2 regions of the Pelotomaculum schinkii genome follow, and region 2 is predicted to be linked to the other one. Evidence: riboswitches for the same ligand, from Rfam matches in the RefSeq annotation. Region 2 holds a riboswitch; the other holds the start of a gene.
What was found. Region 2 has a riboswitch for molybdenum cofactor ahead of Psch_RS13535 (molybdopterin-dependent aldehyde oxidoreductase). Riboswitches for the same ligand answer to the same signal wherever they lie in the genome.

Region 1: another riboswitch for molybdenum cofactor. It lies ahead of Psch_RS08015 (RCC1 domain-containing protein); the one in region 2 lies ahead of Psch_RS13535 (molybdopterin-dependent aldehyde oxidoreductase).

The regions. Positions count from the first base shown of each region.
Region 1 covers NZ_QFGA01000001.1:1,717,591-1,728,978, forward strand. The annotation lists gene Psch_RS08010 (S-layer homology domain-containing protein) at 1-459, opposite strand, end outside; gene Psch_RS08015 (RCC1 domain-containing protein) at 823-4,803, opposite strand; molybdenum cofactor riboswitch at 5,121-5,237, opposite strand; gene Psch_RS08020 (molybdopterin-dependent oxidoreductase) at 5,268-5,783, opposite strand; gene Psch_RS08025 (4Fe-4S binding protein) at 5,864-6,739, opposite strand; gene Psch_RS08030 (RnfABCDGE type electron transport complex subunit G) at 6,780-7,403, opposite strand; gene Psch_RS08035 (chitobiase/beta-hexosaminidase C-terminal domain-containing protein) at 7,706-8,635, opposite strand; gene Psch_RS08040 (molybdopterin-dependent oxidoreductase) at 8,853-9,965, opposite strand; gene Psch_RS08045 (FN3 associated domain-containing protein) at 10,145-11,041, opposite strand; gene Psch_RS08050 (S-layer homology domain-containing protein) at 11,118-11,388, opposite strand, start outside.
Region 2 covers NZ_QFGA01000002.1:519,925-531,312, forward strand. The annotation lists gene recG (ATP-dependent DNA helicase RecG) at 1-1,480, opposite strand, end outside; gene rpmB (50S ribosomal protein L28) at 1,584-1,775, shown strand; gene Psch_RS13525 (DVU_1557 family redox protein) at 2,372-2,575, opposite strand; gene Psch_RS13530 (pyridine nucleotide-disulfide oxidoreductase/dicluster-binding protein) at 2,572-4,866, opposite strand; gene Psch_RS13535 (molybdopterin-dependent aldehyde oxidoreductase) at 5,009-7,840, opposite strand; molybdenum cofactor riboswitch at 7,867-7,983, opposite strand; gene Psch_RS13540 (sigma-54 interaction domain-containing protein) at 8,642-10,699, shown strand.

The sequences.
Region 1 (11,388 bases), on a different contig from region 2:
GCCCAGGCTGATTTTTCCACCGGCACCCGGGCTTACAGAGGCTTCTCCGGTAGTGCTGTTAACCGGTTGCGGAGTAGTAGATCCACCACCAGAACCACCAGAACTACTGCTGCTGGCGCCTACGTTAAGTCTCTTGTTGTCTACGTTGTCGCCTTCACCGGCAACAACTGTTAATGTGCCTGCAGCGCCTCCCGGGACGATGAAGTCTATGCTGTAATTTCCGGTTGCATCTGATTTTGTTGTATCAAAATATACGATGTTTTTTGCCGCGTCTACTACTTTGAGGGGAACCCATGCGTTTGGTTCGGTTGTGCCTGAAGCTGTGACGCTTTTGTTAACTGACGCCGTAGTTTTACTTAACGACAGGGTGGTGTTTGGCGTGTTTGCCAGCGCCATAGCAGGAACACACATCAGCAGCATTAACGCTATTTGGAGATATGCTACTATTCTGAGCTTCATTTTCATCACTCCTTTTTACTTAAGCCTGTGCCGGGATAAGGCTAAGGGAAGTATCCAGCAAATCAACCAGCCGGCAATCCTCTTCGCCGTCACGAACACACGTGATTCGTTCTTTCATTAAATACTGTTCTTAAAATACTGTTCTTAAGGCTTTTTAAAGCCAATGGGTTTTTATCCAATTCTAAGACGGACACTTTTACAGTGGGAGCTTTTCCACGGTGAGGGCAGAGTCGTCCCCCACCGTGGTCTTGATGTCCAGTTTTAGCTGGACAAGTTCACTTGTTCTTTCTATAAACCGTTTTGCAGCTTATATATTTTTGCAAAGGAGCTCATTTTTTGACTACAATATCCCATAACAGGTATTTATTGTAAAATAATCGGGTTTAAGTCAATTGCGTTGGTTAAATTATCAACAATGTAAGCTTTGATCACGTCGCCCGATTGGACATTAAAACCGGCCTGGGCAATTTCAACCTGGTCAAAATCAGCTCTGGTGGCGTTAAGCCCGAGCTGGCTGCCGTTTCTAAAATGAGTAAAGATCACTGTTTCATTACCGCTATGGGAGACTACCGGCGCAATATTGACCGTGAAGTATTTAAACCCGGTCACACCGTCATTAACGGTCATGGTATTGATGCCTTCCTGGGTCGTCCCCGCGGTATATGCATCATCAGCCTCAGGTGTAACTGTGTAGACCGGATTTGGTCCAGACGTTTCCTCTATCGTCTGCACTACGGCAGCGTCTTCGTACCCTGCAGCCTTAACCACAACAGTGTAGTCTTTGGCTTCGGTAAACACATCTGCGGCAATGGTAATCACACCGGCAGAAACAGTATATTTACCGTCAGCCAGGGTTGCGCCGTCCACAGTGATTTCTGTGATGGCGCTACGCCAGTCAGCATCATCGGTAAAGGTGATATCTACCGCCTGGCCAACTGTATTGTCGCTGGTATCTGCCTTTAAGACAGGCGCGGCAGGCTCTCCTCCAGTATCTACCGTATAGGTAAAACTGACAACATCGCTATCTGCTCGGCCTGGCCCAATAGCAATGGCCTTGATGGTAGTGTCCGCGGTTATTTTAATCGGCACATTTAATTCAGGCTGGTAATAGCTGGCGCTCTTGTTATACATGTTGCTGTTTACATCCGGGGTACTGCCATCCAGGGTATAGTAAATCTTAACTCCATCAAAAGCTGTATGTCCCAGTGTAACCTCGGTTCCCGGTGCAACCACGCCTTCTGCTACATCTGCCGTAACATTATCCCACTTCAGGGGTTGTTCTGTGAAAACAATAATCTCATTAACTTTTTTTACAAACCACGGTTTATTCTGTTCGGTAACAGCCCGCTGACCCATGATCAACCGCAATCCGTTACTTTCCAGTGTATCCGTGGAGAGGATCGCCGGCACCAATACTTTACCGTTTGAAGAACCTTCCATCAAACCCGGGAAATAGTAACGGGGTTGTGCAAGCAGCTCATCTCTGGTAAAAGTCTTGGTAAGGCCGTCGGAGGCCTTGATGGTTATTAGTTTGGCTTCACCTTTTATTTGGGCCAGGTCCAGAATATCCTGCAGCTTTACTCCTTTAACATCAACAAACCCATTATCTTCAGCGGGATAGTTATTGATAGCGCTATAGCTGTGGGACACCTCCGGCAGCGCCAGGACCTGGCTTAGAGTAAGCTCAACGGCGGCAGGCACCCCATCACCGGTAATAGTAATAGCTAGCGCTTCTGCTGCGCCAATTGTCTGAGTCACTGTGGCATCATTGTATCCGGTGGCGCTGACCGTGATTTCGTAGTCTTCAGCCGCGGTGAACACGTCAGCGGTGATATTGATATTCCCTTCCGTAACCGTATACTGGTCGCTGGTTAAGGCACTACCGTTAACAGTGATACCGGTAATCGCCGCCCGCCAGGCCGCATCATCGGTGAAGGTCAGGTCGATGGAATTGCCTGCCTTGTTGTCGGTGGTGTCGGCTGCCAATACCGGCGGCGCCTCGGGCTGGCCTTGGACTTGCATAGTTACCACCGAATCCGCGTAGCCCGCAGCTTTGAACGTAATGTCAAATTCCCCGGCTGCGGAAAGAACGCCGGCTGCGATGGTAATCTTTCCTTCACCAACTGTATAATCGAACTCTGTGAGACTCTTATTGCCCACAATCACGCTGGTAATTGACTCTCTCCAGCCCGCAAAATCGGCAAAAGTCAGGTCTAAAGCTTCACCCGGGGCTATCACTCCGGCTGCCGGGGTAAGCGTCACGGGCGCCCGCTTAACCTGCGTGGGAACCAGCCTCTCAGAAGTTGTCCCATCGCCAAGTTTGCCTTTCGAATTATTCCCCCAGGCCCATGCGGTACCATCGGTCTTTAAAGCCTGCGAGTAGTTGGAACCGGCATTTAACATGGCAATACCGGCCTCTGGCCCGTAGAGCTTAATAGGTACTTTACTACCGTTATCATACCCCATCTTGCCGTTACCGAGTTGACCTTGACTATTGTTGCCCCAGACCCATAACGATCCGTCGGTCTGCAGGGCCATCGTGTGGTTATCCCCGGCCGTAATTGCTTTCACATCTGTTAGATCAGAAGCTTGAACCGGCACAAGACTTCTCATTATTTTAGTCAGGTCCAGATCTTTATTACCTAACTGTCCACTCGAAGCGAAGCCCCAGCCCCAGACCGTACCGTCCTCTTTAATTGCTAAAGAAAATCCGCTTCCGGCGGCAATGGCCTTGAAGACACCGGTAAGGCCGGTAGCCTGAACGGGCTTATTGCTATTCGTTTGGGTACCGTCACCCAATTGTCCTTCGCTATTTTTGCCCCAGGCCCAGACCGTGCCGTCGTTTTTAAGGGCCAGAGCATGCTCCTTACCGGCTGCAATAGCCTGGACATCAGTCAGGCCGTAGACCTGCTCCGCAACAGTTCTTGAACCTCCGGCGCCGATACCCAACTGTCCATAGCTATTTTTGCCCCAGGCCCAGACCGTACCGTCGTTTTTAAGGGCCAGAGAAAAACCGTCCCCGGCTGCAATAGCCTGGACCCCGGTCAATCCGTAAACCTGTTCCGGGACAGTCCTGGTTCCGGATGTACCGCTGACACCGTTGCCCAGCTGTCCATACAAATTATAGCCCCAGGCCCAAACCGTACCGTCGTCCTTCAGGGCCAAAGTATGGTTGTAACCGGGCGCCGCCGCCGTGACCTCCGTTAAGCTGGAGACCTGCACCGGTGTGTATTTAGTTTCAGTACTGCCGTCACCAAGCTTGCCCTGGGCGCCGTCACCCCAGGCCCAGACCGTACCGTCGTTCTTGATCGCGACAGTATGCCGATCTTTCCCGGCCACGTAAACCATGTCGCCTGCGCCGGCGGAGCCGAACGGGACCAGGTATTCTTTAGTGACGATCTCGCTGTCCGACCGGCCGGGACCGATGACGACGGCTTTGATGGTGGTGTCGCTGTTAAGGGGGCCGATTTTGTGGTTTATTTCGTCCAAATCATCGCTTCGCGACGACCACCAACGCATGGCAATCCAGTTATACATGGGGCTGTCTATGGTCGGGTCGCTGCCGTCCAGGGTGTAATGAACCTTGTCTTCATCGTCGAAGGGACTGTGCATTTCCACCATGGTCCCTGCGGGTACCTCTCCAGGCGCCGGATTGACCGTGGGATTATCCCATTTGGGCACGGGATCGGTGAGCACCTCGATTTTTACTACCAATTTGGCAAACCTGGCGTTGGTCTGCTGGGTTACCGCCCGCTGCCCGTACAGCAAATGGTTTGCGTCCGAACGGCTAAAGTTGTCCGCAACCAGGATATCGTTATAACTTTGAGCAGAGAAACTTCTGTGCGCGATGATGGTATCCACTAATACTTTACCCGACGGGTCACCGGGAAGATGGCCGGGAAGGCCGCTGCTCATAAAATTAGGGAAACGATACCGGGGGGCGTTTAATAACTCCTCCACCGTAAAGGTAACTCTAAAATTGTCTCCGGAAGTAAATCTGATCTGTGTGGCTTCCGGCTTGAGTCCCCCGGCTAAATCAAGCAGGTCGGTCAGTTTGACGCCCTGCCCCCTGTACCAGCTCTTGGTGGGCCAGGTGTTAATAGTGCTGTAGATTACGTCTTGTTGTTGTAAATAAACCCCTTCTGATACTGACTCCGTACCCCGGAGCTGGTTTTGGGTAATGGTTACGGGCACGGGGCCGTTCAGCCCGGGCCCCGATATTATAATGTCACCCCCGGCGGCCAGGGCGTCCGCGGGCGCCATCAGACTAACCGTACCGGCAAGCAACAGCACGCTGAAGACGGTCAGAAAAAGCTTAAATACCCAACTGCTCCTTATACGCATGGAATTCCCTCCTTGTTTCAACAAATAATAGTCACACTGCTGAGAAACATTTACAACAAACCACTTCTCCTCTCTCAACTCGCACATCAGAGTAGCCCCAAAGACTTAATAGTTTTCAGCCTCCGTTACACCATCTGCCATATGGCATCAGTCCAGCATTCTCAACACCCCCTTCGTCAAATGGCCTGTCGGCGCTGAACCCCTGTACTTTGGAGAAAAAACCGGTCACCTCCTGCTTGTCCCGGCTACGGGTAGCCGGAAAGATTTGTAAAGCAAAAAAGCTTTGTCCCATTGGTTGAAAGGGACAAAGCTTTAAAGTCCGGCAGCTTATGTTTCCTTTCCTCAATGGGAGGCACGGCAGTTTCCCGGCGTACCCTGTGAGGCCGATAACCATAGTCTCCCTTAGGTCATGCGGCTCGGAAAAACATACTTATTTTTGTGAACTCAGTCATGCATATTTACTTCTACTGCAGTTCCAGGCTTGTGAGAAAATTGGTAAAGCGCTGTCCGAACTCATCCTGGTAAATAATGATGCGCATAGCGCCCTCCCCGCCGGTCTTGGTTTTTAACGGTTCACCGTGGTCGGCGTAAACAATGAACACATTATTCGGCCGCAGGACTTCAGACATGTTCACCCCGGAGGTGTAGTTGTCGATGCCTCTGGTTATGATCCTGGTACATTTTTGGGACAGACCCGGATCGATGCTGTTTAAGGCGTCCAGCAGCGGGGCGCCTGTAAACTCATGTTTGGTCATGCCGGAGGTGGACTGAATCACCATTTTCTTCTGCGCCGCCGGCAGTTTCTGAAGATCGGCAACTGTCAGGACGCCGATAACATTATCTCCTGTCTTAACTAAGATTTGGCCTTCCTGCAGGTTTTCATCGCCGCGGTTCAAAAACGCAAATACCACAATAATAATGACCAGTAATGCAATCACCGCATAGAGGATCTTCTTTTGGTCAACAGCCTTACTCTCCATCAACAATACCCTCCCAAGCATAGCCGGTTTTGGCCGGATGAGACAGGAGAACCATCCCCTTGCCTGTCTTAAACCTTTGGTTACATCCTGAAGCCTTTATTCTGGTCCAGCTTTTTCTTTAGCCTAAGCGTTTTTTCGCCAATACCTGCCTTGATGCCCAACAGGCCGTCCCGGCAACCCGCAAAACACTGCATGCAGCGGACGCATTCCGGACTATTGGGGTTGTTGTATATGTCTATCCCCAACTCACATTGCTCTTGACAGCCTCCGCACTTTTTGCAGTTATCCCTATTGATTTCGAACCTCAGCAGGCTTAGCCGGTTCAGGAGGGCATAGACCGCTCCGAGCGGGCAAATAAACCTGCAAAAAGGCCTGAAGATGATCATGGACGGCAAAACCGCGACGGCAAGCAAAACCAGCTTCCACTTGAACAAGACACCTGCCGTTGTCATCAGGGAAGGTTGTAACGCCATTAAGGGCAGGTACGCTTCCAGCGTCTCCACCGGGCATAAATACTTGCAGAAGGTCGAGCCGCTCAAATAAGTCAGACCAAGGGCCGGGAACAGGAGCACAAACAGGACCAGCACGACGTATTTTAAATAGACGAGTTTTATTAACTTCCGGCCGGGCCGGTACTTGGGCAGCGGTATTTTATATAACAGTTCCTGCATGAAGCCAAAGGGACAGAGCCAGCCGCAAAGGAACCTGCCCAGCAGTCCCCCCAGCAAAAGCAGCAGCCCGGAGGTAACCATAAGGAGCAGATAATTGCCGAATATAAGCGAGCTCTGGATCAGTCCCAGCGGACACGAGCTAAAAGCGCCGGGGCAGGAAGTGCAGTTCAGTACCGGCACACAGAGCCTTTTCAGAGGCCCGTTGTACGCCGTACCCTGCAGAAAACCGGCAATATGTCCGTTTATAAGCGCCGCTGTAATGGTCTGGACAACCCTTCTTTTCAATCATCACACTCCCGGATTACGTGGTAGCGGTATCCTTCCCCTACTGTATTTCCGTGACAAACCCTTCTACCTTCAGGGGTACCGGCTCAGCTTCCTCCCCCAGGAGCAACTCGCGGTAGGTCCCCATTGCGGCGTTGACCCCGTTGATCACTGCCTGGGAGCTTACTGTAGCGCAGGTAATCTGGATAATATCATTTGGCCGGGACGGCTCCAGAACCACTCTGTTTAAATAGGCGCCGGCGCTTTTGTTGTTAAACCGGTCCAAAAACCATTCTTTGGTCAGACTATCTCCTCCGTACAAGGGTGTCTCATCATGCTGCAATACTCTGATCCCCAGCAACTCGTTTTTTTCGCCATCTATTAAAACAAATAGGTCTATCGCGCTCCTGTAGCCCAGAGGACTTGATAAAAAAGCATAATTTTTCTGCTCGCCGCAAGTTATTTCGTAAGCATTTTTTACGGCAGGAAACTTTTCTTTAACTTCCTCCGTCAGTTCGATGCCCTTTATAGCTTCGTCTGCGATTTCCTGCTCGCTTCCCAGCAACTCCTGCAGGGCTTCCTTCTGGGGAGGCGTCATTTTTTTTGAATTACCGGAAGAGCACCCGGTCACGGTTAAAACCAGGATAGCTGCAGCAGCAAACAGCAAGACTACGCATTTTCGCACGCTTTCACAACTCCCATCTGATACCTGAGTTTCGCGTCCTTGCTTCCTAGGGTGGTATACAGCTCTACCGATATGTACTTCTGCTCACCGGCTTACCCTTGATCGCCGCTCCCTTAGTTGGAGATACACCTGGCAAAATAGGTCTCCTACCCTGAGGTGCGAATTCATTCGCCCAAATGCAACATTGGCTGCCACAAGTGCGGCGCTGGCGCGCCGTGTGCGATTGAAATGGCGCCTACATCGGCTGGTATTTTCATGATACGTGGCGCCACTCTAGCGGCAGGTATATGCCCCTTTTCCGCTCATTCCACATCGTAATTAAATATTGCTACCTGGCTGTTGTGTTTCCCGAAACCAATTGCAATAGCTTTAATGGTAACAGTCTGGTTAACCTGAATTGGCTTATTCAATTCCGGCCGGAAGTAGGAAGTGCTGGGATTATAAAGCAAACTCTTCGCATCCGGCTCACTCCCGTCAAGGGTGTAATATATCTTGACGAGATCCTGTTCAGGATGGCTTAAAACGACCCCTGTGCCCGGCTTTACCTTCCCGGGCGCAGGTTCGGCCCGGACCGCGCCCCACTGGCCCGGCGGCGTTGTCAATACTTCGATGGTGGTCACACCTTTGACGAAAGCGGCGGTGGCCGCATCGTTCAATCCTGTCTGGCCAAAAAGCAGGCGAAGTTTACCACTGGCCGCCTCACTCAAATTACTGGTGTCCTCCTGATACCCCCAGGCCAGGATCATAGGAACTTCCACTGCTCCCTCCGCACTGCCTTTCAACAGATCCGGATAGCAAAAACGCTTTTCCTCCAGCTGCTCTCTGGTAAAACTGGCGTTATAACCGTCCGCGGCCTTGAAGATGATTGTTTGCGCATCCTCTTTGATCCCGGCCTTTTGCAGCAGGTGGGTGAGCTTCACACCCTTACCGACAATAAATTTTTTGGCCGGCCAGTTGTTTACGGCCGAGTAGCAGGCGCCGGCCAGAGCGTCTTCCATGCTCTTCAGTTCGTCGGGGGTAAATTTGGTTTCACGCTCTACACCGTTTCCCGTAATCGTCAGCATGTCCGGTTCACCGCCGGGGTTGCCGGTTTCAAGGCCGGTACTGCCCGGCGCTATACCGGCCGTCTGCGGGGTCGTTTCCCGCTTCTGGTCCTGACAGCCTGTGATCAGGCTTAAGCATGCGATCAGCAAAACCGCCGCGAATCCTATTGTTTTAAGCAGCCTATTCATCCATAGCACTGTCATCTCTCCTGAGGCAGTATTTTGGGGGAACTTTCTCGTGCGCATTTCATCTGGGACATTCTCTAATTGGGGACATTCCCCGGCAGAGGTGTGTCCCCTTCCCGCTGGCGGAGGTGTGTTCTTTTGTTGCGAAGAATGATGCTGCTACTATGTGAATTGTTCTTCTGACGTCTAAGGTCCGGCGTCCGAAACGTATCTTCTTTCCTTAAACAGAACGGATGCGCATCAAGTTATCAATGAGGCTCAGCCCTTCCCCTTCCGTCCAGACTACCGGATAGGAGCCGTCATCTTGGGTAAGCAGAATTCCTTTGTTAAGGTCCTGCCCGCTTACCTTAACGCTATTGCCGTCTGTACCTACTAGCTCGAACTGCTTATTGTCAATATCCGTCAGTCCGACTTCCTCCAGAATTGCCCGTAAAGAAATCCCTTTTTGAGCTTCTATCTGCTGTTGCCCGGTTAATTCCACTATTTCCTCAGGGAAAAATGCCGCGTCCGCATTGGTGGAAAACCAGGCGATATGCATGACGTTCATACCCAGCTTAATATTGGGCGCCATGTTCATCGGCGCGCCCTCACCTGTAACTTTGATGTAATAGCGCTGGCTGACCATGTTTATGGCTTCATTCTTCTTGAAGCCATCCGATGATTTCATCGTAAAGAAGGCCTTGCTGTTGACATTGTCAAAGCGGGAAAAGATCTGCGCCAGTTCAATGGCGTCGTCTTTACTGCCGTAATACTCATACTGGTAAGGTTCAATCCCTTCCGCTAGGTTTTTAAAAACCCAAACGGAATTGATATCTTTCTCCGGAATCTCTTTGTACAAAATAATCCTGTCGACCATCTTCACCCAGTAGGGGCCGAACTCCCCCTGCACGCAGAGCCGCGCGGGGCGCAATTCGTCCGGCAGTTCACTTTGCCCGTCGATGGTTAAAGCCAGGATCAGCTGGCGTTCAGCCATGATCTCCGGCGTTACCAGACAATAATAATCATCCTTTCCGGCAAAGCCGATGCCCTTATAATCCTGATAATTGATGCCCGCGTGTTCCAGCACATCCTTGACCTCAGGACCGGTTGCTTTAAACTCTTCCAGAAGCCCGGTGGTACGGGTGAGACTGGCGTCAAGTTTTTGTTGGGGAAGCGCCCGCATTTCTCCTACAGTGATCTCTTTAGGCTGGTCTATGTCGCCCTCGACGATAACATTCTGGCTTTCATATTCCGGATTGCGGGTAGGAGTGTTCTGCTGGGCGCATCCGGTCAGGGTGATCCATATCAGGAGCAAAACCAGATAAAGATATATACCCTTTCCGCTCTTAAGCAACACATTACCCCCCCTTTACGACTCTGAAAATATTGTTGGGCTGCAAGTTTTCCTCCTTTTGCCGGCGTCGTACTGAGCGGCAGCGAAGGGGTTCACACCAAGATTCTTCATTATCGTTCAGAATGACATTGAAAAATGGCTTTTATCCTCTAATGGCGCCGTGATAGCGGCATCGCTGTCTATTGAATTCTGTATCGAAACTCAGCTATATCACTGTCATATTTGCCGAAACCCTTAACTAAAACCTTGATGGTCGTGTCCCGCTCGATTTTGATGGGCTTGTTCAATTCAGGCTGGTATGTGCTGGGATTATAGAGCGTGCTTTGTTCGGTCGGCGTGGAGCCGTCCAGCGTATAATACATCTTCACCTTGCCGGTTTCCTTATGCTGCAGTTTTACCGTATCCCCGGCGGCAACATATTCCGTCTGGGGAAAGACGGTAGCTTTCTCCCATTTTCCGGGGTCTTCCACAGTCACCAGGATCTCCCTGACGCCTTTGACAAAAGTGTGATTGGCCTGCTCGTTAACACATGCCTGCGGCATGATCAGGCATAAATCGTCCGCCCTGGCCTCGCTTAGATTATCGCTGTTTTCCACGTACTCATAAGCGATAACCGGCTCAACCGGCTGGGCGCCGGCCGGATCTCCCGCCATTACTTCCGGAAAATAATACCGCGGGGTATCCAACAACTGCTCCCGTGTAAAGGACCACTCGAAATCGTCTTTGCCCTTAACCGTAATGCATTTTGCCTCATCTTTAATGCCGGCGGCTTGCAGTACTGCCGCTAATTTGACTCCCCTGACCGCATACTTCTTTGCTGCCGGCCAGTTGTTGATGGTGGAATAGACGTGATCAAAGCGGGCGCCCGGCAACTTCAGCATCTCTTCCAGAGTCAGCCGGGGTTCTTTCGTCACACCGTTGCCGGTAACCACAACCGCCTTGTCGCTCTCATTGCTGCTGACCTTATCCTGCTGCGCACCCCCATTATTGCAGGCGGCAGTCAGGAGAATGCACAGCATGAGAAGAAGGCCAACCGGAAGGTAAATTTTTTTAGAGAGAAAACTTTTCACTTTCATTGATTTCACTTCCCGTCACGCCATAATAAAGCTGCAGAATGATAAGCGCCGGCATACGTTTGAGGACATTCTTCAACTATTTATTCAACGCATTTATAATTACCGTCACAGCCTCGGCTCTCGTCGCACTGCCTCCGGGCCGGATGGTGTTATCCGAGTAACCCTTCATAATCCCGTTTTCAGTAGCGGCGGCAATGGCCTCCCCGGCCCATGCGGAAATACTGCCGCTGTCGGCAAACCGGGGCGCTTCCGCGGCCGGCGCCAATTTGGCGGCCTTCACGATCATCACGGCCATCTGTTCGCGGGTAATCAGGTCGTCCGGACCAAAAGCACCATTGGCATAACCA
Region 2 (11,388 bases):
TGGCTGCCTGCAAATCAACTTTTTCCGACTCTTCGACCAGGGGACAGACAATATAAACCTGCCGCCCCAGGCGAAGCTGGTCTGCCGCCAGCTTATAGGCCTTATGAAGCGCGCTGGGAAGGACCGCGTAGGTTTTGACCGGCAGCCTGCCCGGAGGCGTCTCACTGATCACCGAAAGATCCAGGTCCCCGTACAGGGTCAAGGCCAGGGTGCGCGGGATCGGGGTGGCGGTCATAACCAGGGTGTCGGGGCAGTTTCCTTTGTACTGCAGGGCCGCCCGCTGGCGGACGCCAAAGCGGTGCTGTTCGTCAACCACCACCAGTCCCAGCCTTTGGAAAGAAATATCCTGTTGAATCAGGGCGTGCGTCCCCACCAGCAGTTTCAGGTCACCCTCCGCCAGCCTTTGCAGCAGTAATTCCTTTTCCTTTTTAGGGGTGCTGCCGGTCAACAAACCGGCCTCAACGTCAATAGATGAAAGCGCCCTCTTCATGACCAGATAATGCTGTTCGGCCAGGATTTCAGTGGGCGCCATCAAGGCGCCCTGCAGGCCGTTTTCCACTGCCTTAAGCAGCGCAAGTATGGAAATTACCGTTTTACCGGACCCGACATCCCCCTGGAGGAGACGCTGCATGGGAGAAGAGGACTCCATATCGGCTGCGATCTCACCCCACACTCTGACCTGGTCTCCGGTCAGGCGATAAGGCAGATTATTGATAAAGGAACTGGTCAGCCTGCCGTCCGGCCGGCAGCGGTATTCCTTGTGACGGGGTGCGACAGTTGCCCGCCGGACCGCCAGTCCCAACTGCAGAAGAAAAAGCTCTTCAAAGATAAAGCGTCTTCTGGCTTTTTCCAGGTCCTCGCGGCATTCCGGGAAGTGTATACTTGCCAGGGCGTCCCCAAATACCGGCAACTTATATTTTCCAAGCAATTCAGCAGGCAGAAATTCACCTGCATTTGAGCGTGCCTCATCCAGAGTTGTTTTTACGACGGCACGCAATAGTCGCTGGGTCAGCTGCCCGGTCAGCGGGTAGATGGGGACCAGCCTTCCTGCGCCCAGAGGGTCGCCGCCTTCCGCAACCTCGTAATCCTCGACCATAACCTGCACCGGCCCAAAGCTCTTGTCAACTTTGCCGGTTACAAAAAGTTTGGTTCCTGTAGACAGGTTTTTCTTGACGAATGGCTGGTTGAACCATACCGCGTAGAAAATACCCGTCCCGTCATGCACAGCCAGCTTGGTAACAGTTAAGCCGCGCCTTGGCTTTAAATCCTGCGCGGCCAGCACGGTCCCCCTGATGGTGGCCGTCTCCCCATGGGGGCAGGCGCCGGCCGCCAGAAGCCTGGAGCGATCTTCATAACGCCGTGGAAAATGATACAGCAGATCCCGCACCGTAAAGAGGCCGAGCTTTTGCATGGCTGCGGCCCGCCGGGGTCCGATCATCTTGAGGTACTGTACTGGTTTTGCGAAAAAGTCAGCAGGCATGGCAATCCTTTCGGAAAATAACTGGAATTTAACTTAAGCCGGCCTTGCGGCGCCTTTTGTTTTTTGATAGAATGTAGTGGTGATGCAAAGGAGGTGGTTATCTATGGCTAGAGTATGTGCCGTTTGCGGCAAAGGCGTTAGCGTCGGTATGAATATGAGCCACTCACACATTCGTACTAAAAGGACCTGGATGCCCAACCTGCAGCGCGTCAAAGCCATCATAGACGGTAGTCCCCGTAGAATTCTGGTATGCACCCGTTGCTTGAGGAGCGGCAAGATACAGCGTGCTATATAAGCAAAGAAGTTTTTAAAAAGCGGCCGTGGGGCCGTTTTTTTGTTACTTCTGCATTGTATTGGCCAATACCTTTTGAGTATAGCCAAATTTATGAAGCGATTACAAAACCCCTGATTTTTACACCTCAGGGGTTTTGGACAAACTCGGACCGGCCTAATAACAAAAGACTTCAAATTCTTCCACCCACCGTGTTTACTTCAGGGTTATTATAGGACCGGGTTAACCAAAAGTCAACAATATACGCTGGGTTATATACCTGTTTATCGCCCTGGCGCGGCAGCCAATTCAACGGTATAAAGCCCAATAATTATCTGCCCTAGTAAGCCTTTTCCAAAATATCGAGAATGTCTTCTTTGCTGGCTTCCCTTGGATTAAATAATGTCACTAAAAAATTTCTAACTGCCTGGTGGTATTGTAAACCTGCTAAGCAGGTTATAGCCTTATCTCTATTCTTTTTGGGGGGGGAGCGTGGCTATGGGTACGACAAAAAAACGCTTAATTCTCTGATGAAAAATAAGCGTTGTTCTAAAGCGGGCTTCATGGTCAAAGCTCTCCGAGGCAAAAGACAGCATTACCGGAGGCCTGAGCGAAAAATCTCACTTGTCCTCAAGAGACATTTCTACTTCAGTTACTTTTCCCTTGACCAGTTCCTCCGACAGGTACATCTGCCCGCAGACCGGGCACCTTGGCAGCTCGGTATTGAAGTTAAAGCCAAGATAGGTAAAGAAGGCTTTGCGCAGCTCAAGCTGGACATTGCATTTCAGGCAGATCAGCGCCGGCTTCTCTAACGGTGCACTCATGTGACATGCTCCTCTATGTTCAACCTGTGACTGTAGATGCTTTCCAGCCTGAACCCATCTCCTTCCGGCCTGTACACAACCCAATAGGTGATCACTTCGTTCTGCAGGTGACCTATCAGGTTCCCGGTAGAGGTATCCTGTATTTTGTTTCCGGTGGACTCGCAATAATGGATTGTCCTCTGGGCATCTTCGGCAACGATCAGGTTTCTGTCCATCTTCTCAATAACTTCGGGAGATATGAAAACTTTTATCCTGGAATAATCGCTGACTGACGGCTGCATCTCCCTTCCCCCGATCTGCTTAAGAAGCTGTTTTTTGAGCTGAATCCGGTTTTCCCTGCGCTGCGTAAGGGTAGGGGGCTTTCTGGCTGCACGGGCTTTGATATTGTCGTAGAACATCAGATCAAGCATATGAACCGCCGGTTTTTGGGCGTTGGCAAAGGTGTCGCGGCAGTTCGTGCAGTAGGTAATGTAATCATAAGGCGTCCCCTTCACCCTGTTGCTGACGATCTCATCAAGGAGCGGCAGGTTTACCGCATGAATCTGGCCTCCATATCCGCAACACTGCGCGCGCTCTCCGCTGTATGCCAGTTCCTCCAGTTGATAACCGGAATTTTTTAGGATGGCTCTTACGCTGCGCCGCACATCAGGCTCGTGGCGGCTGGCGCAGGAATCAAAAACAGTCACCGTTTGGCCCTCACCGCTCTTTTTGTTCTCCGGCATACCCTTCTCCGCCACAATAGTCCACAGCGATGTAACCGTAATGTGGGGAAGATATTGCGCAAACATCTTCTTACAGGTCGGACAGGCGAGTATCACCCCCGGACTCCCCATTGCCTCCCAGTTCTTCTTAATCTGGGCAATAACAGCAGAATGTTCCTCTTCCCTTCCGGCCCACTCGGCAGGGGCGCCGCAGCACCCGACCATGATGGATACGCCGCCTTCAAGCCGCTGCAGCAAATAATCATAGGTGGCGGTGACATAACCCGGGTCGGAGCCGCCCAACTGACAGCCGGGAAAAAACAAATATCTGCTTGTATCCTTACCCAAGGGATTTAGGACAAGAAAAGCATCCTCCGAGTTGGAAAAGTCCATATCTCTCATCCAAAAATCGTGAAAAGCCAGGGGAAGGCTTCCTCCCCTGTGCAGTTCTCTTCGACTGGCCAGAAATATCTCTTCAAAATCAAGACTGGTTGGGCATACCTCTTTGCATAGTCCGCAGAGATTGCAGGAGTTGATCTGGCGTGAGGCTACTCTTTTTGTAATTGCTTCAACCTTATTCAAAGTGGCGTTAACATCTTCAATAATTTTTTTGGGCTTCTTTTTATAATACGCTATCAGTTCACAAGCTGCCGCACAAGCTTTGCACTCGCAGCGCAGGCATCTTTTTGCCTCTTCGACAGCCTCCTCGGGGGTATATCCGGCCGGTCCGGCAGGCTTTACGCCGGCTTTATTTTTCACCCCGGCTATATCCGCACTGAGCCGCGATGGAACCACCTCGTGATTGCCCGCCTCACCGCCCATCCTCCCTGCCTTTAAAAAGGACTCAATTGACTGGGCTACCCTAATCCCCTCTCGTATAGGAATGAGGACCGAACTTTCCTCTCTTCCTGCCGTCTTTCCGCTCATAAACACGCCGTTTTGAGCGGTAGCAAGAGATATTGGGTCAAATCCCCCCGCAAGCCCGAATGTTTCCCCTCTTCTTCCTGTAGCAATATACAAAGCATCAAACGCAAGCGCATCAAGAGAGCCTACTTTTGTATTTAAATGCAGTTTGATATCATCGTTACGGGTAATGCGGCCAAACTCTTCTTCAAGGACCTCCGGGGCTATATGGCTGCCCGGTTCCCAAAGGCTTCCCCCCAGCCTGTCCTTTTCTTCGTACAGGTGCACATCATAGCCTTTGCGGACAAGTTTTACGGCGCAGCTTAGGCCGCCCAAACCTCCGCCGACTACGGCAATGCGTTTGTTTTTGGGCGGCATATAAAAAGAGGGAATGTCTTTGGTGGCGGTAAAATCACAGCACGCTTTTTCTAGCATCCTCACCGAGATGGATTCATCAATATTTTTTCTCAGGCAGGCGCTTTTACACGGCTCGTCGCATATTTTGCTGACAATACCCGGAAAAAGCACCTGACTGCTATAGTTTTTATAGGCCCCTGTAAAATCGCCGGCATTGAGCTTCGCCCCCATCCCTTTTACGTCGACGCCAAGCGGGCACTGATTTGTGCAAAATACAGGCTCATCCCGGGTGCAGAGGCTCCCCCAATTTTTAAAATCCTTTAATTCCATCGCATTATCCTCACACGCTTTACCTGAAATGAACTATTTGCATAACCGTCATCCGGACTGCGGCCTTTTTTTGGCAGCAGTCCGGATGCGACACGACTCATCTATTAGGCGCCACTAGTTTCAGGGTAATAATGTCTTGAAATTAATTTTTGGGTGTAAAAGGATTGGCTTTGATATAGTCAATCTTTTCATGCAGGTCGCCACCCATATAGTACTTCCTGGGCTTGATTTCTTCACCTCTGGCTTTAGCCTCAAGCGCCGCTTTCACTTTTTCAGGCCTGGCAGGCAATTCGTAAATTCGAACACCGCAAGCGTTATTGATTGCATTGATTACCGCAACATGAGGCGACGATTGGAATAGTTCCGCACAGCCGGATGAGCCGTGAGGTCCGCTGGGTCTTGGGGTTTCAATGTATTCAGTCGTCAGATTGTCCGGCGTCGCATCGATAAACGTAAAGCCGCTGCCGGCAAGGTTGGTATGCTTTTTAAAATCGTCATAGTCTTCGGACAGCGCCATTCCGATACCCTGCATCATACCTCCGAGCGCCTGACCGTCAACATTTACTATGTTTCCGATGACACCTACGTCAGCAATGCACTTCATCCTCAGCACTTTGGTTTTCCCCGTGGCGACCTCTACCTCTACCTCCGCCAGGAATGTGCCGAAAGTATATTCAGCAGTCGGGCTCCCCTGTCCAGTGTTCGGATCAAGGTCGGACGTCATCCCGGTGGTGTCAAATACGCCTGTGTATTTTGTGGGAATCCCTTCGGCAACCATTTCATCGTAAGTACGATAAGTTCCGTCGGGTTTACGCATAGCGTTCATCAGCTGCTCAGCGGCGTGGATGGTAGCATTTCCGATCATATAATGGGAACGGCTTCCCGCAGAGGGACCGTGCATAGGAGCCAAAGCCGTATCATTCATGCACAGCTTAATCTGATCCGGACGCAATCCAAGCGGCCTCAGGGCTTCATAGGTATGAACAACTGCGCCGGCATCCGCGCCTTGTCCCTGATCCTGCCAATTGTTATAATGCGTCACAGTACCATCCGGATTTAACCCAAGAATAATTTCCGTATGGTCGTTTGGCGCGCTGGTTACATTGTATTCGCCGCAGGCGATACCAACGCCGCGTTTTCTCTCAGGCGTAGACTCTCTCTTTGCTCTTTCCAGAGCTTCTTTATAATATGGACGCAGCCTGTCCAGTATTTGGGGCATCGGGTAAACGGAGAACTTGTTGCCGTTTATGCTCTCGTCGCCTTCACGATAGACATTGATATACCGGAACTCCAACGGATCCATTCCGATTTTCTCCGCCATCATATCCATGAGCTGTTCCGAGCAGGTGTAGCACTGCGGCGAACCAAAACCTTTATAAGCTGTAGAAACCGCATTGTTGGATATAACAGTTTTGCAAAGACCAATCGCATTGGGGATTTTATACGGAGCGCCCACGAAACGAAGTCCTTTCTGGGCGATCACGTCTGCAGATTCGGTATAGGCCCCTTCATCATAAGCAATTTCATATTCCAAGGCCGTAATCTTCCCTTTCTCGTCGCATGCCAGCCTCGCGTTTGAGAAAGAAGGAGCGCGTTTCCCTGTAATATGCTGATGTTCTTCATAACTCAAGGTAATAGTAACCGGCTTTCCGGTTGCCAGGGTAGCAACCGATACTATGCCCGGCATATAAGGGGATAGCGAATATCCGAAACTTGCGCCGGTCGGGTTTTCAATAATCCTGATTTTTTCGGCGGGATGACCAACACCAGGAGCTAATGTAAATATATTAATGTGCAGGAAAAGACTCTTGCAATGGATGGTAAGAACCCCGTCAGCATCAACATACGCCTGGTCGGTATCCGGTTCGAGAACCAGATGTGGCTGGCGTTGGGAATAGAAGCTGCCTTCAACAACATAAGGGGTTTTTTCAATGATCTTCCTGGTATCCTGTCCCTTAATTAAAGGAGCTTCAATATAAATATTGGGGTATTCTTTGTTTACCTGCGGCGCGTCAGCAGCCATTGTTTCCAGAATATTTAAGTATTCAGGCAGCTGCTCCAGTTCAAACTTAACCTTTTTTGCTGCTGCGCGCGCTTCAGCTCTGGTCCTGGCGGCCACTACAGCAATAACATCACCACGGTGATAGATCATATCCTCAGCCAGGATCGGGCGATCAAAACCGTCCGCTTTGGCGAGTATATGGCCACAGGGCCACATAATACGGTTGTTCCCCTTCACATCTTTATGGGTAATAACCTTCTCAACGCCCGGCATCTTTTCCGCTTCCGAAGTATCTATAGAAAGCAGCCTGGCATGGGAAACCCCGGGAAGGACTACAGCCAGGTGCAGGGCGTCAGGCATTTTCATGCCGATATCGTCGCCGTAATCGCAGGTTCCGGTTACTTTAGCCAGGGCAGCCGGTCTGGGATATCCCGTACCGTATATTCTCCCGTCTGCCGGTATTTTGTAATTAAGGTCCTCCATGGTCATTTCACCGCGCATCACCTTGGCGGCCGCCATGACCGCATCGACCAGCGGCTTATAGCCGGTGCAACGGCAAGCATTGTGGTTCTTCCGGAACCATTCGCGAACTTCCTGCCTTGTGGGATTGAGATTGGTATCAAGCAACGCTTTTGCAGAAACAATAAATCCGGGCGAGCAGAACCCGCACTGCACTCCACCATGTATGATCCATGCCAACTGCAGAGGATGCAGATTTGTCGGGGCGCCTATCCCTTCAATGGTTGTAATCTTGCTGCCGTCTTTAATGTTTTTCATTTTTTTAACGCAGGAGCGAACAACTGCGCCATCCAGTATGACGGAACAGATGCCGCACTGTCCAACGCGGCAGCCCACCTTCGTACCGGTAAGGCCAAGACGTCTTATAACGTCGGCAAGAGTATCTGTCTCGGGATCGCAAACCAACATACGTTCGGAGCCGTTAATATACAGCATCATCTTCTTTGTTGCCATTGTTTTCCACCCTTCATGCTTATCACCATAGATAATTCTGTACTCCTTTCCACACTGGAGGGCATGCCGGTTTCCCCGCACACCTGACGTCCTGGCAGTCGTAGCATAGCATTAGCCCGCCAAGATCGGAGCTATAAAATTAGAATCAGACCCACTGCATCGCCAATGTCAAACGCCAAAATTATAACCCGGCCTATAAGAAATAGATGGGGAATGTTTCACTATCACCTCCTCGCCCGGCTCTATAAAGAGCAAGTTGCATGCCAGTAAAAGCTTTTTATGAAAAATGAATATCTTCAATCCAGGATAGAGCCTATTTTTTTGACTAAATTAATTCTTCGAAAATTACATCCTGGTTTTTTACTTATAAAAAGGCTACTTTTTATTTTTGAGTTATCTAACCGAGGTATAAATCTTTTTTACACTGTAAGAAAAATTTATACATCTTCGAATATTATCAGCTTTCCAAGTCAACGACCTGCTCCCCAATGGCAATCTCCAGAGCAGCTTTGGGAAGCAAAGATTTCTTTTTAAGGGATTGGAACTAATATTCGGGAAGCTCTTTGTATTAATACTTTTTGCAATTATTACACAATAGAGTATACTTATATAAGGTAGAAGGAGAAACAGAAAATAAATAATAGAATTTCTTACAAGAATAGGTAATATAGACGTTGCCAAGGTATAATCTTTTAATTATTACAATATAAGGATGACGCAGAAACTCCTTACATGTATTTTTGGACTAATCCGTGAACTAACCTTCCAGTATATTGACATATTTTACAAGGATGTGAAAGTATGGAAGCTGAAAGTTCTATAAGTCTGCATAATTGTTTTAATGAATTAATGAAAAAGACAGATATGGTTATTGATGATCTAACATTGCCCAAGCTCTACAAAATAGAATATGAATGGGAAAAGTTTATTCATGGCAAACCAATAAATAAAGATATAGTTCCCAAGCTAATTTATGAATCCTGGCAGAGAAGTGTGGAATATGGGGTTAATCCTAACCTAAACAACAGAAAAATTTTATCTCCAGAAGAGATAAAAAAACAAATATCAGATAGTAAGGGCATGATCGATAGATTTGGCAATATTGTTTTGGCCTTACAAAGAATGGCCAGAAAAAAAGGTTTGAATATACAACTTTTCGATAACCAAGCCAGGAATGTCCAAGTGCTTGCTTCAAGTTATTTGCATCAAGGGTTAGAACTTCGGGATATGTTTCCCGTTCCAGCCAGCTCATCTGAGATGGATATTGGAACTACTGCAATTAGTATAGCTTTACGTGAAAATAAATCTGTGCAGGTGCTAGGACCTGAACATTTCAATAAATATCTTCATGATACTTATTGTTCGGCAGCTCCTGTCCATAACAGCAGTGGAAAGGTAATCGGCGCTTTAAATATTGCCAGTTACAGTTATAAACAAAACAAAATAGATACTTTAGTCTTGGTAACATTTTTAGCAAGAATACTTGACAATGTATCTTTTACCATGGATACCCTGGATAAATTGGGTATCTATGACTTAGCTATAAGTAAAACCTTTGAGTATTTACCTCAAGGTGCTGTTTATATTAATGATAAAAACTCAATTAACCGTTATAATGATAAAATAATTGATATGTTGAACATTAACGAACAAGATATCGTACCGGAACTTTTAAAATATGTTTCCACGCTGCTACAATATGACAATAATGATTGTGTAGAAAAAAAAGAAATTATTTTAGATATTAAAGGCAAAAGAAAATCATTTTTGATGTCTACTAGAAAAATATTTAATAAAAAGTATGAAGATAAAGTAATATTACTGGAAAATATAGATCAAAATTTACCAGGCAATAGGGCTAGTTATACATTTGATGATATTGTTGGTAGCAATGAAAAATTCGACGAAATGAAAATGATAGCGCAAAAAGTTGCTAAATCCCATGGTTCAGTTTTAATATTTGGGGAGAGTGGAACGGGTAAAGAATTATTTGCTCAGGCTATTCATAATGCCAGTCCAAGAAAGGGTAAACCCTTTGTTGCAATAAATTGTGGAGCTATACCTCACGATTTAGCCGAGAGTGAATTGTTTGGTTATGAACCGGGCGCATTCACAGGAGCTTCAGCAAATGGGAAACCGGGTAAAATAGAAATAGCTTTCGGAGGCACCCTGTTTCTGGATGAAATTGAAAGTATGCCTTTAAATACCCAAATAAAATTATTACGGGCTCTTTCAACAAGTAAAATCTGTAGGGTTGGTGGAATAAAAGATATACCCATCGATATTAGGGTTATCTCAGCAACAAAAAATGATTTGCTAAAAGAGGCTGATAAAGGAAATTTTCGTGAGGATTTGTATTATAGAATTGGTACAATCACACTAAATCTACCATCTTTGCGTGAAAGAAAAGATGATATACCTGTATTAGCAAAATACTTTATTGATATTTATTCTAAAGAATATGGCTTAAAAAAACTTCAAGTGGAAGATGACTTCTTTACAGCATTATCATGCTATCACTGGCGAGGTAATATCCGTGAACTAAGAAATGTAATTGAAAGATCAATTATTTTGTTGGATGATGGACAGAAATTGTCTCTAAACCAATTGCCGGAAAAAATAGTTAAAGCCTATAGCTATAAAGATTTAAAGGACAAATTAAGATCAATTAAAGATAAGAAAAGCAACAACTTAATGAAGCTAGGTGAGGAAATAATCATTGAAACAGTATTAAACGAGGAAAATGGTAATCTCAGCAGAGCTGCCAATCGCTTAGGTATTAGTAGACCAACTTTGTGTAATAAAATTAATAGCAATGAAAAACTCAAAAACACGGTTTTAAAATTTAGATTAGAATAAGAATAGAAAAAGATCTAAAGGATTACTCTGGTTAATCATCCAGGTCTCTTTTGCACTATGCAAGATAGACATACAAATTAACGGATGTTTTCTGGATTAGATACTGTTACCAATTTTAAATCTTTTTTCTTTTATAAGTATTATTTGTAATAGTTAAGCACTTACTATTCTAACGGAAGAAGGTAAGTGTTTTTTTCTTTTAACAAATTGAATAAAAAAAAGCTTATAAATATCACACATAAATTTATAGGAAGATAGCAAATTAATTTTATATACTCGAAATTGCAAAGATTTTTTATACTTGCAATGGTCGATATGAGCTAAAAATTATAATCTTGTCATGGTAATAATAGTAAAATCTGATTGTATCATCCTTTGTAGATTGACCATATCATCCTTTTTATGGTAATAAACTGACTTTTATTTTATTTTTCCGATAAATTTAATTTCATCTATCACCAATTCTTTCATCGGCTGATTTCAGAAAATCATATTTTTCTAGGGAGATGTCAGCCAAGGTAGTAAAAAATTAATGATGCATTAAAATTAGTAAAGAAGTTTAACACATAAGATTGGCAAGACAAAAAAGAAACCGTTCATTTTTAAAAAGTCGAGCTTCCCTTTGTTAAAATTTTGAAAACTTGTTATTATATTAGGCTATTGAATATGGAATTACTGTTGGCATGTAT